Regions from separate parts of the Rhizobium sp. SG2393 genome, predicted to be linked through region 1. Evidence: riboswitches for the same ligand, from Rfam matches in the RefSeq annotation. Region 1 holds a riboswitch; the other holds the start of a gene.
What was found. Region 1 has a riboswitch for S-adenosylmethionine ahead of metA (homoserine O-succinyltransferase). Riboswitches for the same ligand answer to the same signal wherever they lie in the genome.
Positions count from the first base shown of each region.

Region 2: linked by a shared signal. The riboswitch ahead of ACED18_RS18375 (O-succinylhomoserine sulfhydrylase) and the one ahead of metA (homoserine O-succinyltransferase) in region 1 are both predicted to bind S-adenosylmethionine.

Region 1 is NZ_JBHGAP010000007.1:40,720-47,810, forward strand. It holds gene ACED18_RS14860 (M48 family metalloprotease) at 1-1,395, shown strand, start outside; gene ACED18_RS14865 (AAA family ATPase) at 1,425-2,264, shown strand; SAM riboswitch at 2,306-2,382, shown strand; gene metA (homoserine O-succinyltransferase) at 2,440-3,360, shown strand; gene ACED18_RS14875 (VWA domain-containing protein) at 3,385-4,569, shown strand; gene ACED18_RS14880 (aldose epimerase family protein) at 4,665-5,678, shown strand; gene ACED18_RS14885 (RNA polymerase factor sigma-32) at 5,752-6,618, opposite strand.
Region 2 is NZ_JBHGAP010000011.1:52,610-59,700, forward strand. It holds gene argF (ornithine carbamoyltransferase) at 1-657, shown strand, start outside; gene ACED18_RS18365 (Hsp33 family molecular chaperone) at 858-1,844, shown strand; gene apaG (Co2+/Mg2+ efflux protein ApaG) at 1,965-2,357, opposite strand; gene ACED18_RS18375 (O-succinylhomoserine sulfhydrylase) at 2,664-3,848, opposite strand; SAM riboswitch at 3,890-3,968, opposite strand; gene ACED18_RS18380 (2'-deoxycytidine 5'-triphosphate deaminase) at 4,104-5,207, shown strand; tRNA gene ACED18_RS18385 (tRNA-Gly) at 5,294-5,367, shown strand; gene ACED18_RS18390 (glycosyltransferase family 2 protein) at 5,382-7,091, opposite strand, start outside.

The DNA of each region.
Region 1 (7,091 bases):
GAGCAGTCCTACGAGCCGAGCGTTCAGCCGTCGTCTAATCCACAGATCGTTGAGGAAGTGCAGAAGAACGACCCGCGCGCCGCGCTTGGCGCCCGTGAGCATCCGCGCATCGTTGCGAGCTATGGCGGTGAGTACAAGGATGCCAAAACCGAGCGTCTGGTCGCGCGTATTGCCGGCGCGCTGACGGCGGTCTCGGAAAATCCGCTGCAATCCTACCGGATCACCATTCTCAATTCTCCGGCCATCAACGCCTTCGCCCTGCCGGGCGGCTATCTCTACGTGACCCGTGGTCTTCTGGCGCTGGCAAATGATGCATCGGAAGTCGCTGCGGTCCTCTCGCACGAGATGGGACACGTCACCGCCAATCACGGCATTGAACGCCAGCAGCGCGAAGAGGCCGAAATGATTGCGAGCCGCGTCGTTTCCGAGGTGCTGTCGAGCGATCTTGCGGGCAAGCAGGCCCTGGCCCGTGGCAAACTGCGCCTGGCGGCGTTCTCGCGCCAGCAAGAGCTTCAGGCCGACGTGATCGGCGTGCGCATGCTGGGCGAAGCGGGCTACGACCCGTACGCAGCGGCACGCTTCCTTGATTCCATGGCCGCCTACAGCCGCTTCACGGCGGTTGACCCTGAATCGGACCAGAGCCTCGACTTCCTCTCCAGCCATCCGAATGCGCCGCAGCGCGTGGAACTGGCGCGTCGCCATGCGCGCGCCTTCGGGCAGGAGGGGCAGGTGGGCGATCGCGGCCGTGACTACTATCTCGACGGCATCGACGGCCTGCTCTACGGCGACAGCCCCGAAGAGGGCTATGTGCGCGGCCAGACTTTCCTGCATTCGCGCCTCGGCATTCGCTTCGACGTACCGGAAGGCTTCCGCATCGACAACAAGGCGGAAGCCGTTCTCGCGACCGGGCCGAACGATGTGGCCATCCGCTTCGATGGCGTCCCGGATACGCAGGGCCAGTCGCTTGCGGCCTACATTGCCAGCGGGTGGGTGACGGGACTTCAGCCGGAGACGATCCGTCCCATCCGCGTCAACGGCCTCGAAGCGGCGACGGCACGCGCCAGCGCCGACCGCTGGGACTTCGACGTGACCGTGGTGCGGCTGGGGCAGCGCATCTACCGCTTCCTCACCGCCGTGCCGAAGGGATCGCCTGCCTTGCAGCCAACGGCGGAGGCGCTCCGTCTTTCCTTCCGGCAGATGACGCCGGCGGAGGCCGCGTCCGTCAAGCCGCTCAGGGTTCGCGTGCTCACGGCAGGGCCGGGCGATACGATCGCAACGCTCGCCGGGCGCATGATGGGCACGGACCGGAAGCTCGATCTCTTCCGCCTCATCAATGCGATGACGCTGACCTCAACCGTCAAGCCGGGCGACCGGGTGAAGATCATCGCCGAATAATCCGCCGCCAGTCATTGCGGGAGTGCTCCATGCCGTTTTCCGGAACAGACGCCTATATCGCGGAGAAAGACCTGCTGGTTGCCGTCAATGCCGCGATCAGGCTTGAACGTCCGCTTCTGGTCAAGGGTGAGCCCGGTACCGGCAAGACTGAACTCGCCCGGCAGGTGGCGGCAGAGCTTGGCGCGCCCTTCATCGAATGGAGCGTGAAATCTACCACCAAGGCGCAGCAGGGCCTCTATGATTACGATGCCGTGTCCCGCCTGCGCGACAGCCAGCTGGGCGACGCACGTGTCAACGACATCGCCCACTACATCCGCCGCGGCAAGCTCTGGCAGGCCTTCGAGACCGATCGCCGCGCGGTGCTCCTGATCGACGAGATCGACAAGGCCGATATCGAATTTCCCAACGATCTCTTGCAGGAACTCGACCGCATGGAGTTCCATGTCTACGAGACCGGCGAGACGATCCGCGCCAAACACCGGCCGATCGTCATCATCACCTCGAACAATGAAAAGGAACTGCCGGACGCCTTTCTGCGTCGCTGCTTTTTCCACTTCATCCGGTTTCCCGATGCGGAAACGCTGGCGCGGATCGTGGAGGTGCATTTCCCCGGCATCCGCCGTACGCTCCTGTCGGCCGCGCTGACGACGTTCTTCGATATCCGCAACGTGCAGGGGCTCAAGAAGAAGCCCTCGACGTCGGAGGCGCTCGACTGGATCCGGCTTCTTGTTGCCGACGATGTCGATCCGGCCGATCTGCGTGCCGACCCCAAGACCATGCTGCCAAAGCTGCATGGCGCCCTGTTGAAGAACGAGCAGGATGTCCATCTCTTCGAACGCCTCGCTTTCATGAGCCGGCGGGATAGCTGACCGCCGCGTTCACATTGATTCCGGCCGCGACAGAGCGTATGACAGGCGCTCGTGGTGATTTGCCGGCCGGCTTGCAGCCACGTTAAACAAGTTGCTAAAGGGCCGCGGGGAGCAGGACTTCCGTGGGCCGATGGCGATTTGATGCAGCCGGCTTTCGTTTGTCGAAGTGAGCCCCATGCCGATCAAGATCCCCGATGCACTGCCCGCCTTCCAGACCCTCGTTTCCGAGGGCGTGCGGGTGATGACGGAAACCGTGGCTATCCGGCAGGATATCCGCCCGCTGCAGATCGGCCTGCTCAATCTCATGCCGAACAAGATCAAGACCGAGATCCAGATGGCGCGCCTCGTCGGCGCCTCGCCGCTGCAGGTCGAGTTCTCGCTGATCCGCGTCGGCGGCCACCGCGCCAAGAATACGTCGGAAGAGCATCTGCTGGCCTTCTACGACACGTGGGAGGAGATCCGGCACCGCAAGTTCGACGGTTTCATCATCACCGGTGCGCCGGTGGAAACGCTCGATTACGAGGACGTGACCTACTGGGACGAGATGAAGCAGATCTTCGACTGGACGGAGACGAACGTCCATTCGACGCTCAACATCTGCTGGGGCGCCATGGCGGCGATCTATCACTTCCACAAGGTGCCGAAATACACGCTGAAGGAAAAGGCCTTCGGGGTGTTCCGCCACCATAATCGCAAGCCGTCCTCGGTCTTCCTCAACGGCTTTTCCGATGACTTCCAGATCCCGGTGTCACGCTGGACGGAGGTGCGGGCAGCCGATATCGCCAAAGTCGCCGATCTCGACATCCTTATGGAGTCTGACGAGACGGGTGTCTGCTATGTGGAGGAGAAGGGCGGCAAGCGGCTCTACGTGTTCAACCACGTCGAATATGATTCCACCTCGCTGGCGGACGAATATTTCCGCGACGTGAATGCGGGTGTTCCCATCCGCCTGCCGAAGAACTATTTCCCCCATAACGACCCGTCGATCCCGCCGCAGAACCGCTGGCGCAGCCATGCGCATCTCCTGTTCGGCAACTGGATCAACGAGATGTACCAGACGACGCCCTACGATCTGGACGCGATCGGGAAGGGCTGAGATCCGATTGAGGAGGCGCCGCCGATGCTCATCCCGTTCTTCCTGATGCTTCGGGCAGAGCGGGTGCCGGTGACGCTGCGCGAGTTGCTGGCGCTGCTGGAAGGCATGCAGGCGGGGCTTGCCGACTTCGACGTCGAGGCCTTCTACTTCCTGGCGCGGGCGGCGCTTATCAAGGACGAGCGGCATATCGACCGTTTCGACCGGGTGTTTGCGCAGTGTTTCCGGGGGCTTGAGCGCGTGTCCGGTGCAGAGGGCGAAGGGCCGCGGCCATTGCCGGAGGAGTGGCTTCGCAAGCTCGCCGAGCGGCACCTGACGGAGGAGGAGAAGGCACTCATCGAGAGCCTTGGCGGCTTCGATGCCTTGATGGAAACGCTGCGCCAGCGGCTGGCAGAGCAGCAGGAGCGCCATCAGGGCGGGTCGAAGTGGATCGGCACGGCCGGAACGTCGCCCTTCGGCGCCTATGGCTACAATCCCGAGGGCGTGCGGATCGGGCAGCCGGAATCACGCCATCGGCGGGCGGTCAAGGTGTGGGACCGGCGCGATTTCCGCGACTATGACGACGAGGTCGAGTTCGGCACGCGCAACATCAAGGTGGCGCTGCGGCGTCTCCGGCGCTTCGTGCGCGAGGGGGCGGCGGATGAGCTGGATCTGCCGGCAACGATCCGTGCCACCGCCGAGCAGGGTTATATCGATGTCGTGACGCGGCCGGAGCGGCGCAATGCGGTGCGCATGCTGATGTTTCTGGATGTCGGCGGATCCATGGACGGGCATGTGCGGGATGTGGAGATGCTGTTTTCGGCGGCGCGCTCGGAGTTCCGGCATCTGGAGCACTTCTATTTCCACAACTGCGTCTATGAAGGCGTGTGGAAGACCAACAGCCGCCGGCACGTCGATCGGATTCCGACAGAAGAGGTGCTGCGCACCTACGGGTCCGGCTACAAGCTCTGCTTTGTCGGCGATGCCGCGATGAGCCCCTACGAACTGACCCATGCCGGCGGCTCCGTGGAGCACTGGAACAGCGAAGCGGGTGCGGTGTGGCTGGAGCGGCTGGCCGCGCAGTTTCCCGGCCATGTCTGGCTCAACCCGGTCAAGGCGGATTACTGGGGCTATACGGCCTCGATCGGGCTGGTGCAGCGGCTCATGGGCGGGCGGATGTTTCCGCTGACACTCTCGGGCCTGACGGACGCGATGCGGGCCCTGCTGCGCTGATCTTCAATTGTATGATTTATGAGTTGCGGCGGCGTGGAAATTGCAGCAGTTTCGCCGCGCCTGCCGTGAGGAGCGGGCTAAGCGGGGAGGATTGCATGGTGCGCGAGCATTTCGGCGTTTTGCCGACGGGTGAAGTGGTGGAACGGGTGACGCTGTCCGGCGGCGGACTGACGGCGAAGGTGTTGACCTATGGCGCGGTCATACAGGATCTCCGGCTCGAAGGACATCAACCGGCACTCGTCCTCGGTTTCGAGACGCTTCAGCCTTATCTCGACCACTCGCCCTATTTCGGCGCGACGCCCGGCCGCTGCTCCAACCGCATCGGCGACGGCCGCTTCACGATTGACGGTGTGCCGCACCAGCTGGAGCGCAATGAGCGAGGCGTCACCCACCTGCATGGCGGCAGCGACGGGCTGGCGGTGCGCAACTGGGAGATCGTCGATCTCGGCGCGGACTTCGTGGTCCTTAGGATCACCGATCCGGCGGGCCGCGCCGGCTATCCCGGCACGTGCCGCGTGACGGTGCGCTACAGCCTTTCGCATAGTGGGCGGCTGAACGTGATCTATGAATCAACGACCGATGCGGCAACACTCTGCAACATCTGCCAGCACAGCTATTTCAACCTCGATGGTCGCGACGATGCCCTGGACCATGTGATTTCCATCGCAGCCGATCATTATCTTCCGGTCGACTCCCGCCTGATCCCGACGGGTGAAATCCGCCCGGTGGATGGCACCGTCTTCGACCTGCGCCAGCCGACGCCGATGCATGTGCAGAAGAGCGGCGAAAAGATCGCCTACGATCATAATTTCTGCCTGTCGTCGGAGCGCACGGGCCTGCGCAGCGTGGCGCGCGTCGCAAGCGCGCATTCCGGCATTTCGCTTGAGGTCAGAACGACGGAGCCGGGCGTGCAGTTCTATTCCGGTGTGATGATCGCGCCGATGCCCGTGGCGGGGCTGGATGGCCGCATCTACGGGCCGTTCTCGGGCTTCTGCCTGGAGACGCAGGTCTGGCCGGATGCCATCAACCATGCCGGTTTCCCGAATGCGGTGCTGCGGCCGGGCGAGGTGCTACGACAGGAAACCGACTACGTCTTTTCGCGCGGATAAGCACGACAAGGTCTACGAAAAAAGGCCGGCGTGGAGATCCGCGCCAGCCCTTCATCGAACGTTGCAGCAGTGCTCAGGCCATGCCGGTGGCAAGCACCGGCGCACGGGCGACGAGGGCGCTGCGCAGCTTTTCGAGCGCGCGGGTCTCGATCTGGCGGACGCGCTCCTTGGAAATGCCGAGGTCGGCGCCGAGCTCTTCAAGCGTCGCGCCCATCTCCGAGAGGCGACGCGCCTTGATGATCTTCATTTCGCGTTCGTTGAGTGCCGTCAGCGCATCCTTCAGCCATTCGCGGCGACGCTCGCCATCGATGAGATCGCCGACCTGCTCGTCCGGCAGGGGCTCGTCGCTGGCGAGGAAGTCCATGCGCTCTGCACCATCGGGCTCACCGGATGAAACGGGCGCCTGAAGCGACGTGTCGCTGCCGGAAAGACGGGCATCCATGGTCTGCACGTCGCGCACGCTGACGCCGAGTGCCGTGGCAATCTGCTCGTGCATGGCCTGCGCGGTCAGCTGCTGGTCACCCTGGGCGAGGCGGGCGCGCAGACGGCGGAGGTTGAAAAAGAGCGCCTTCTGGGCGGAACTGGTGCCGCCACGGACGATCGACCAGTTGCGCAGGACGTAATCCTGCATGGAAGCGCGGATCCACCAGGTCGCGTAGGTGGAAAAGCGGACCTCACGGCCGGGCTCGAAACGGGCGGCCGCTTCTAGCAGGCCCACATAGCCTTCCTGCACGAGGTCACCCATGGGCAGGCCGAAGTGGCGGAATTTGGTGGCCATGGACACGACGAGGCGCATATGGGCCATGGCGATGCGGTTGCGTGCTTCCTGGTCGTCGTTCTCCCGCCAGGCAATGGCGAGGTCCTGTTCCTCCTGGCGCTCCAGATAGGGGGCAGCCATTGCAATCTTGATCAGGCGTCTTTCAGCACTCGGGTTCTTCATCGGAAAGCTCCGTCAGATCGCGCTTGGCGCGTCACGAGTTCGACCAGCATCCAGCAGAAGGAAGGAGCCATCAGGATTGAAGTCACAGACACAACTGGCCGACTTGACTTGAATCCGGGTGTTTCTATCTCTCCACTCACACATGAAAAACAGGCGGGGCACGATGAGGGGTTTCATGGACCGGCTGCCGCCGTGCGGAGCCATGTCCGTCGGCGTCTGGAAAACGCCGCATCTTGAAAAAAGTTCCGGTCGCCCTTGAAAATTTTGCGCGCCGACGCGTCTTTTCTTTTTTGCCTGTCGCGTTAGGTGCGCGGGCCCTGCCGTTGGCGACATGCCGCCCGATAAGTATCTGTTAATGATCAGAAATTCTCGAGCGCATCTCGACGGCCGCCGGCCCGGCCCTGGCTCGAGGCGGAAGCTGGCTGAGCATTTCCGGCAATCAGATTATCAGCGCGCACAAAAAAACCCGGGTG
Region 2 (7,091 bases), on a different contig from region 1:
ATCGGCGACACCGCCAAGGTGCTGTCGCGCTACGTCGATGCCATCATGATCCGCACCACGGACCACCGCCGCCTGATGGAGCTCGCCGAGCACGCCACCGTGCCAGTCATCAACGGCCTGACGGACGATACCCATCCCTGCCAGATCATGGCCGACATCATGACCTTCGAGGAGCATCGCGGCCCCGTGAAGGACAAGACCTTCGCCTGGACGGGCGACGGCAACAACGTGCTGCATTCGCTGATCGAGGGCTCGGCGCGCTTCGGCTACAAGATGCGCATGGCGACCCCCTTCGGTTCGGAGCCCTCGGACAAGTTCCTGAACTGGGCGCGCAACAATGGCGGCGACATCCTGCTGACGCATGAGGCCGAGCAGGCCGTTGCCGGTGCGGATTGCGTCGTCACCGACACCTGGGTGTCGATGAACCAGGAGCACCGCGCCCGCGGTCACAACATCTTCCAGCCCTATCAGGTCAATGCCGCGCTCATGAAGCATGCCGCGCCCGATGCGCTCTTCATGCACTGCCTGCCGGCCCATCGCGGCGAGGAAGTGACGGACGAGGTCATCGACGGCCCGCAGTCTGTGGTCTTCGACGAGGCCGAAAACCGCCTGCATGCCCAGAAGGCCGTGCTTGCCTGGTGCCTCGGGGCATTCTGACACGCTGCGCCCCGGTGAGGCTGGCCGCAGCAGGCCAGCCGCAGCAGGACTTGCAATCGCGCGCCCCGAACCCGATCTAGGGGCGAAACGGTTCCCTTTCGGATGATGGTTGCATCCGATCTCCTTCCGTATAGCTTCACCGTGAACGGCCGCGCGTCTCTCGCGCCGGCCGGAGCGCGGCCATTGATGGGACAAGACAGATGAGCCAGGCAACACCCGCCCTCGGGCAGTTCGATTTCGCAGGTGACGATCACGTCGTGCCGTTCCAGGTGGAAGGGCTCGATGTGCGTGGCCGTGCCGTGCAGCTCGGCCCCATGCTCGACGCCATCCTCGAGCGTCACCGCTACCCCGTGCCCGTCGCCCGCCTCGTGGCGGAGGTCGTCACGCTGACGGTGCTGCTCGGCACCTCGCTGAAGTTCAAGGGCAAGCTGATCATCCAGACCAAGAGCGATGGCCCGGTCGATCTGGTCGTTGCCGATTTCTCCGCGCCCGACAGCGTGCGCGCTTATGCCCGCTTCGACGAGGATGCGCTAAACGCGGCGCTCGCCGACGGGCGCGGCGCGCCGGAGCAACTGCTCGGCAAGGGCGTCCTCGCCTTCACCATCGATCAGGGCGCCCACATGCAGCGCTATCAGGGCATCGTGCCGCTGGACGGAGCAACGCTGGAGGAGATCGCCGGCGTCTATTTCCGCCAGTCGGAACAGATCCCGACCAAGGTGCGCCTCGGCGTGGCCGAGCTGCTGGATCGTGATGAGGCCGGCAAGGCGCGTCATCGCTGGCGGGCCGGCGGCATTGTCGCGCAGTTCCTGCCGGAGGCGCCCGAGCGCATGCGCCAGCCGGACCTGCACGGCGGCGATGGCGACGAAGGCGCAGATCACCTTGAGGACGATACGTGGTCTGAAGCCAAGACCATGCTGGAGACGATCGATCTGGATGAACTGACCGACCCGACCGTCGGTTCCGAGCGGCTGCTCTATCGCCTGTTCCACGAACGCGGTGTGCGGGTCTATCCCCCGCAACTGGTGGAAGACCGCTGCAGCTGCTCGCGCGAGCGGCTGAAGTCGGTGCTCTCGAGCCTCAGTGACGAGGAGATCGCCCACACGATCGAGGACGGCAGGATTTCGGTCACCTGCGAGTTCTGCTCGACGGCCTATCACTTCGAGGCCTCGGAAATCCGGCCGGCCTGATCGGCTGGCCGGGCGCCCTAGAGCACGTCCAGCAAAAGTGTGTCAGCGGTTTTGCGTCCGGACTGCGGTAAAACAAAGGGATAGAGAATTCCCGGCGAACCCGTGTTTGTCGGGAATTCTCTAGTTCAGCACGCGCACGAGGCCCGGACTGTCCAGCGAGAAGGCGGGGATGGCGATGTCGAAATGCTCGCCCGTCTCCGCCTCCATGCCGTAATGGCCGAACATCACGCCCGACGGCGTGTCGAGCGGGCAGCCGGAGGAGTATTCATAGGTGTCGCCGGGATTCAGCACCGGCTGCTCGCCCACGACGCCGGGACCGCTCACCTCGTCCACCTGTCCGTTTTCGTCCGTGATGTGCCAATAGCGCGAGACGAGCCGCACCGTGAGCTCGGAATGATTGGCGATCACGATCCGGTACCCCCAGACATAGCGGCCGTCCTCGGGGTCGGACTGGTCTTCCAGATAGTAGGGTTCGACCACGACTTCGATGTCGTGGGTCAATGCGCGGTACATGCCTTCACCTTCCGGGAAGACGGCTGCAGCAGGCATGCAGGCCCGAGGCGGTTGCGCGCGGCTTCCCGCTTCCAACGCGACCAGGGGCGTGCCTTGCCGCAAGGCCGTCCATGATGCTGAGCAAAACTAGCGAGTGGAAGGGGATTGCGTCAAGAAATCCCGACGCTTTCATCGAATATTGGTTTATTTTGAAACGCTGACATTCCCGCCGGTCGCCGCTTTCGATGGCGCGCGGCTCTAGGGCCACAAAAAAGACCGGCAACCGAAGGCTGCCGGCCCGTAATCAAGTGGTACAGCGCGACTGGGTCAGGCCTGAACGTGTTTCAGCGCGGCGGCGAAATCCTCGACAAGGTCGGCACTGTCCTCGATGCCGGCGGAGAATCGCACCGTGCCGGCGGAAATGCCAAGCTCGGCACGCGCATCGTCGGACAGGTTCTTGTGCGTCGTCGTCGCGGGATGGGTGATCAGGCTCTTGGAGTCGCCGAGATTGTTGGAGATCTTCACGACCTTGAGGGCGTTCTGAAGCGCAAAGGCGGCTGCCTTGCCACCCTTCATCTCGAAGGCCACCAGCGTCGAGCCGCCCTTCATCTGTGCCGCCGCGAGACCCGCCTGCGGGTGATCCTTCCGGCCGGGATAGATGACGCGGGCGATCTGCGGCTGCTCGGCGAGGAAATCGGCAACACGGCTGGCATTGTCCTGCTGCTGGCGCACGCGCAGCGGCAGCGTCTCGATGCCCTTCAGCAGCGTCCAGGCATTGAAGGGCGAGAGCGCCGGGCCGGTGTGGCGGAAATAGTCGTGCAGGTTCTCGTCGATCCACTGCTTGTCGGAGAGGATGACGCCGCCGAGGCAGCGACCCTGTCCGTCAATATGCTTGGTCGCGGAGTAGACGACCACATGCGCGCCGAGTTCCAGCGGCTTCTGCAGCAGCGGGGTCGCAAAGACGTTGTCGACCACCACCTTGGCGCCGATCTGGTTTGCAAGCTTCGCGACACCGGCGATATCAACCAGTTCCAGCGTCGGGTTGGTCGGGCTTTCCAGGAAGAAGACCTTGGTGTTCGGGCGGATCGCCTGTTCCCAGTTCTCCAGCGAGCGGCCATCCACCAGCGTAAACTCGATGCCGTAGCGCGGCGCCAGCGTTTCGACCACCCAGCGGCAGGAGCCGAACAGCGCACGGGCGGCCACGATATGGTCACCGGCCTTCACCTGGCAGAGAATGGCGGCGCTGACGGCGGCCATGCCGGATGCCGTGGCGCGCGCATCTTCCGCGCCTTCCAGCATGCACATGCGCTTTTCGAACATGTCGTTCGTCGGGCTGCCGTAGCGGGCATAGATGAAGCCGTCCGTCTCGCCCTTGAAGCGCGCTTCGGCGGCTTCGGAGGTGTCGTAGACAAAGCCCTGCGTCAGGAAAATGGCCTCGGACGTCTCGCCGTGGTTGGAGCGCGTGGTGCCGCCGTGAACGAGTTGGGTTGCGGGTCTCCAGGTGTTGCTCATGGTCTCATCGCCTCAAACAAAAAAACCGGCCGCATAAGCAGGCCGGTTTGCACCCGGCCTTTTTAGCTACTTGTTTAACGTGGCTGCAAGCCGGCCGGCCAAATCACCACGGGATAATTTCCCTTACTCTCAAACCCCGGCTTGCGTCAATCGAGCGAGTTTGGTTTTGTCGCGGGCGCCCGGTCGCGAAGGCCGTTTCCGGCTGCCCGGGCATCGGGACATCCGGTCCCGCACGCAGACGCCAGAGAGGGCCTCATGACGCGCACGACGGGAATTCTGCCGGACAAGGCGATCGAGGCACTGTTTGCAAACGGGGCGCTGAAGAGCGAACGCCCGCTCGATGCCGACCAGATCCAGCCGGCAAGCCTTGATCTTCGCCTCGGCGCCAAGGCCTTCCGCGTGCGCGCCAGCTTCATGCCGGGCCCCGGCAACCTTGTCTCCGACAAGATCGACCGTCTCAGCCTGCACGTCATCGACCTATCGGAAGGCGCTGTGCTGGAAACGGGCTGCGTCTACATCGTGCCGCTCATGGAAAGCCTCGCGCTGCCCGAGGGCATGTCAGCCTCTGCCAATCCGAAGAGCTCTACCGGCCGCCTCGACATCTTCACCCGCGTCATCACCGATCGCGCCCAGGAATTCGACAAGATCGCGCCCGGCTATGTCGGTCCGCTCTATCTCGAAATCAGCCCGCGCACCTTCCCGATCGTCGTGCGCCGCGGCTCGCGTCTCTCGCAGATCCGCTTCCGCATCGGCCATGCCCTGCTGGCGGAGGACGAGGTGCTGGCGCTGCACGCAAGCGACATGCTCGTCGCCGCCGAGCAGCCCAACGTTTCCGGCGGCGGCATCGCACTGTCCATCGATCTCGAAGGGCGCGGCAGCGACGGGCTGATCGGCTATCGCGGTAAGCACCATACGGCGGTCGTCGATGTCGACAAGAAGGCCGGGCACGGCATCCATGATTTCTGGGAGCCGCTTTACGATCGCGGCCGGCGCGAGCTGATCCTCGACCCCGACGAGTTCTACATCCTCGTCTCGCGCGAGGCCGTCCACGTTCCCCCGCTCTATGCGGCGGAGATGACGCCCTTCGATCCGCTGGTCGGCGAGTTCCGCGTGCACTATGCCGGCTTCTTCGACCCCGGCTTCGGCCATGTCGCCGCCGGCGGCAGCGGCAGCCGCGCCGTGCTGGAAGTGCGCAGCCACGAGGTGCCCTTCATCCTCGAGCACGGCCAGATCGTCGGCCGCCTTGTCTACGAACACATGCTGGAACGGCCCCAGGGCCTCTACGGTCTGGGCCTCGGGTCGAACTATCAGGCGCAGGGCCTCAAGCTCTCCAAGCATTTCCGGGCCGAGGACAAGTAGAACAGGCGCGTGCTCCATGCGCCCGTCTTGACACCGCTCTCGCCCTGAGGGATTGTCCGCCCGCTGATGGCCATCCGGCCGCGTCGGCGGGTATGATGTAATGGTAGCCTGTCAGCTTCCCAAGCTGAACGCGCGGGTTCGATTCCCGCTACCCGCTCCAGCGTCCTTTCCGTGCTACTCCCCGGCTGCGGGCTTGTACCTAGTGACGCTCGGCAGATGCGGTGTCTTGTTCCAGACGAACGGACGTCGATACAGTTCCCCGACCGCCCGCCAGGCACAGAGCGAAATCATCAGCCAGTAAACGGGAAGCCGGAGCCAGCCGTGCCCGACCTTTCGCCGCTCGGCCGGTCCCATGGCGCTGAAGCCGAGGGAGAGCAGGGCGGCATAGCTTCCCGCCATGTTGACGAGATCGAGGACGGCCAGCAGGCGGGACATCGGCGTGCCGAGATAGGCCGGGTCGAGCCCGTAGCGAACAAGAACGAGGACGGCGAAGGCGAGCATCAGGGGATGGACCAGCGCGGAAAACAGGAGCCCCCCGATCATCAGCTGCGACGCCAGGAAGGCGCGGGCCCCCATCTCCCGCCACCAGCGGCGAGGCGCGCGTATCATCACCAGCCATGTCTGGAGCCAGCCCTTGAACCAGCGCACGCGCTGCGGCATCCAGATCGCCGGGCTCGTCGGCGCATCCTCGAAGGTCGGTCTCGTGATGACGCGGGTGCGAAAGCCGAGGCGATGCAGCCGAAGCCCGAGATCGGCGTCCTCCGTCATGTTGAACGGATCCCATCCACCGGCTGCGCGCAGGGCCTCGGTCCGGAAATGGTTCGACGTCCCGCCAAGCGGCAAGGGTAGGCCCCTCCTTGCCAGCATCGGCAGCAACTTGCGGAAAAGCCCGGCATATTCAATGGCGAAGTTGGCACTCAACCAGCTAGCATCGGCATTGGCGATGACCAGTGGAGCCTGAAGACAGGCGACATGATCGGGCGCGGCCCGGAACGTGGCGGCAGCCTCGCGCAATTGAAGAGGGTGCGGCCTGTCCTCGGCATCGTAAACGGTCAGGAATTCACCGCGCGCACCCGCCAGCGCATAGGCGAGCGCCTTCGGCTTGGTGCGCGGCAGAGCCGGCGGAACCTCGACGATCTCGTAATGCGGCTTCAGCGCCATGGCGCGCAGGGCGGACAGGGTCTCGGCATCATCGGCCTCGCACACGAGCTTGATGTCGAGACGCGAGACCGGCCAGTCGAGTTGGTCGAGCGCCGCCACCAGTTGGTTACAAACCGCAGCCTCGCGGTAAAGCGCGACCATGACGGTGTAGACCGGCAAGGCATTCCCGCAGAGCGCGGCGGGCGCGGATGGGCAGGGATCTGCCGGCAGGGACGCCGGCAAGCTGCTTTCACGGCGCCAGCCCGGAAGCGCCGAAAAACGCAACAGCAGATGGCTCAGGTAGAAGACTGACAGAACGAGATGCAGGATGATCTGGAGGTCACCCGGGACAAGCGCCAGACAGAGGATGAGGGCGGATACCAGAATGCCGAGCGCGAATCCCTGCGGCCCCGCCAGCACGATCCGGGCGCTGGAATCCCGGTCCCGATCAAAAAGCCTGCCCGTCGTCTCGCGCAGTCGCCGCTCCGCGCCTGCCTGCCAGACCGCACGACGCAGCGCCGCGGGTGTCGTGATGCCAAGGCTCGCCCGCAGGCCCGGCAAATGCTGCATCCGCGCCGCCAGCTCCCGCGCCTTTTCGAGTGTCGGCACGATGAGCGTGCGGGGCGGACGAACCGGATGGTGGCAACGCAGGATTTCCGGCCGCACGAGCTGCGTGTCGATCCATGGCGCATCATGAACGCTGCAGGCGTCGATCTCGGCGGCGAATGGCAGGTCCAGCTGCTC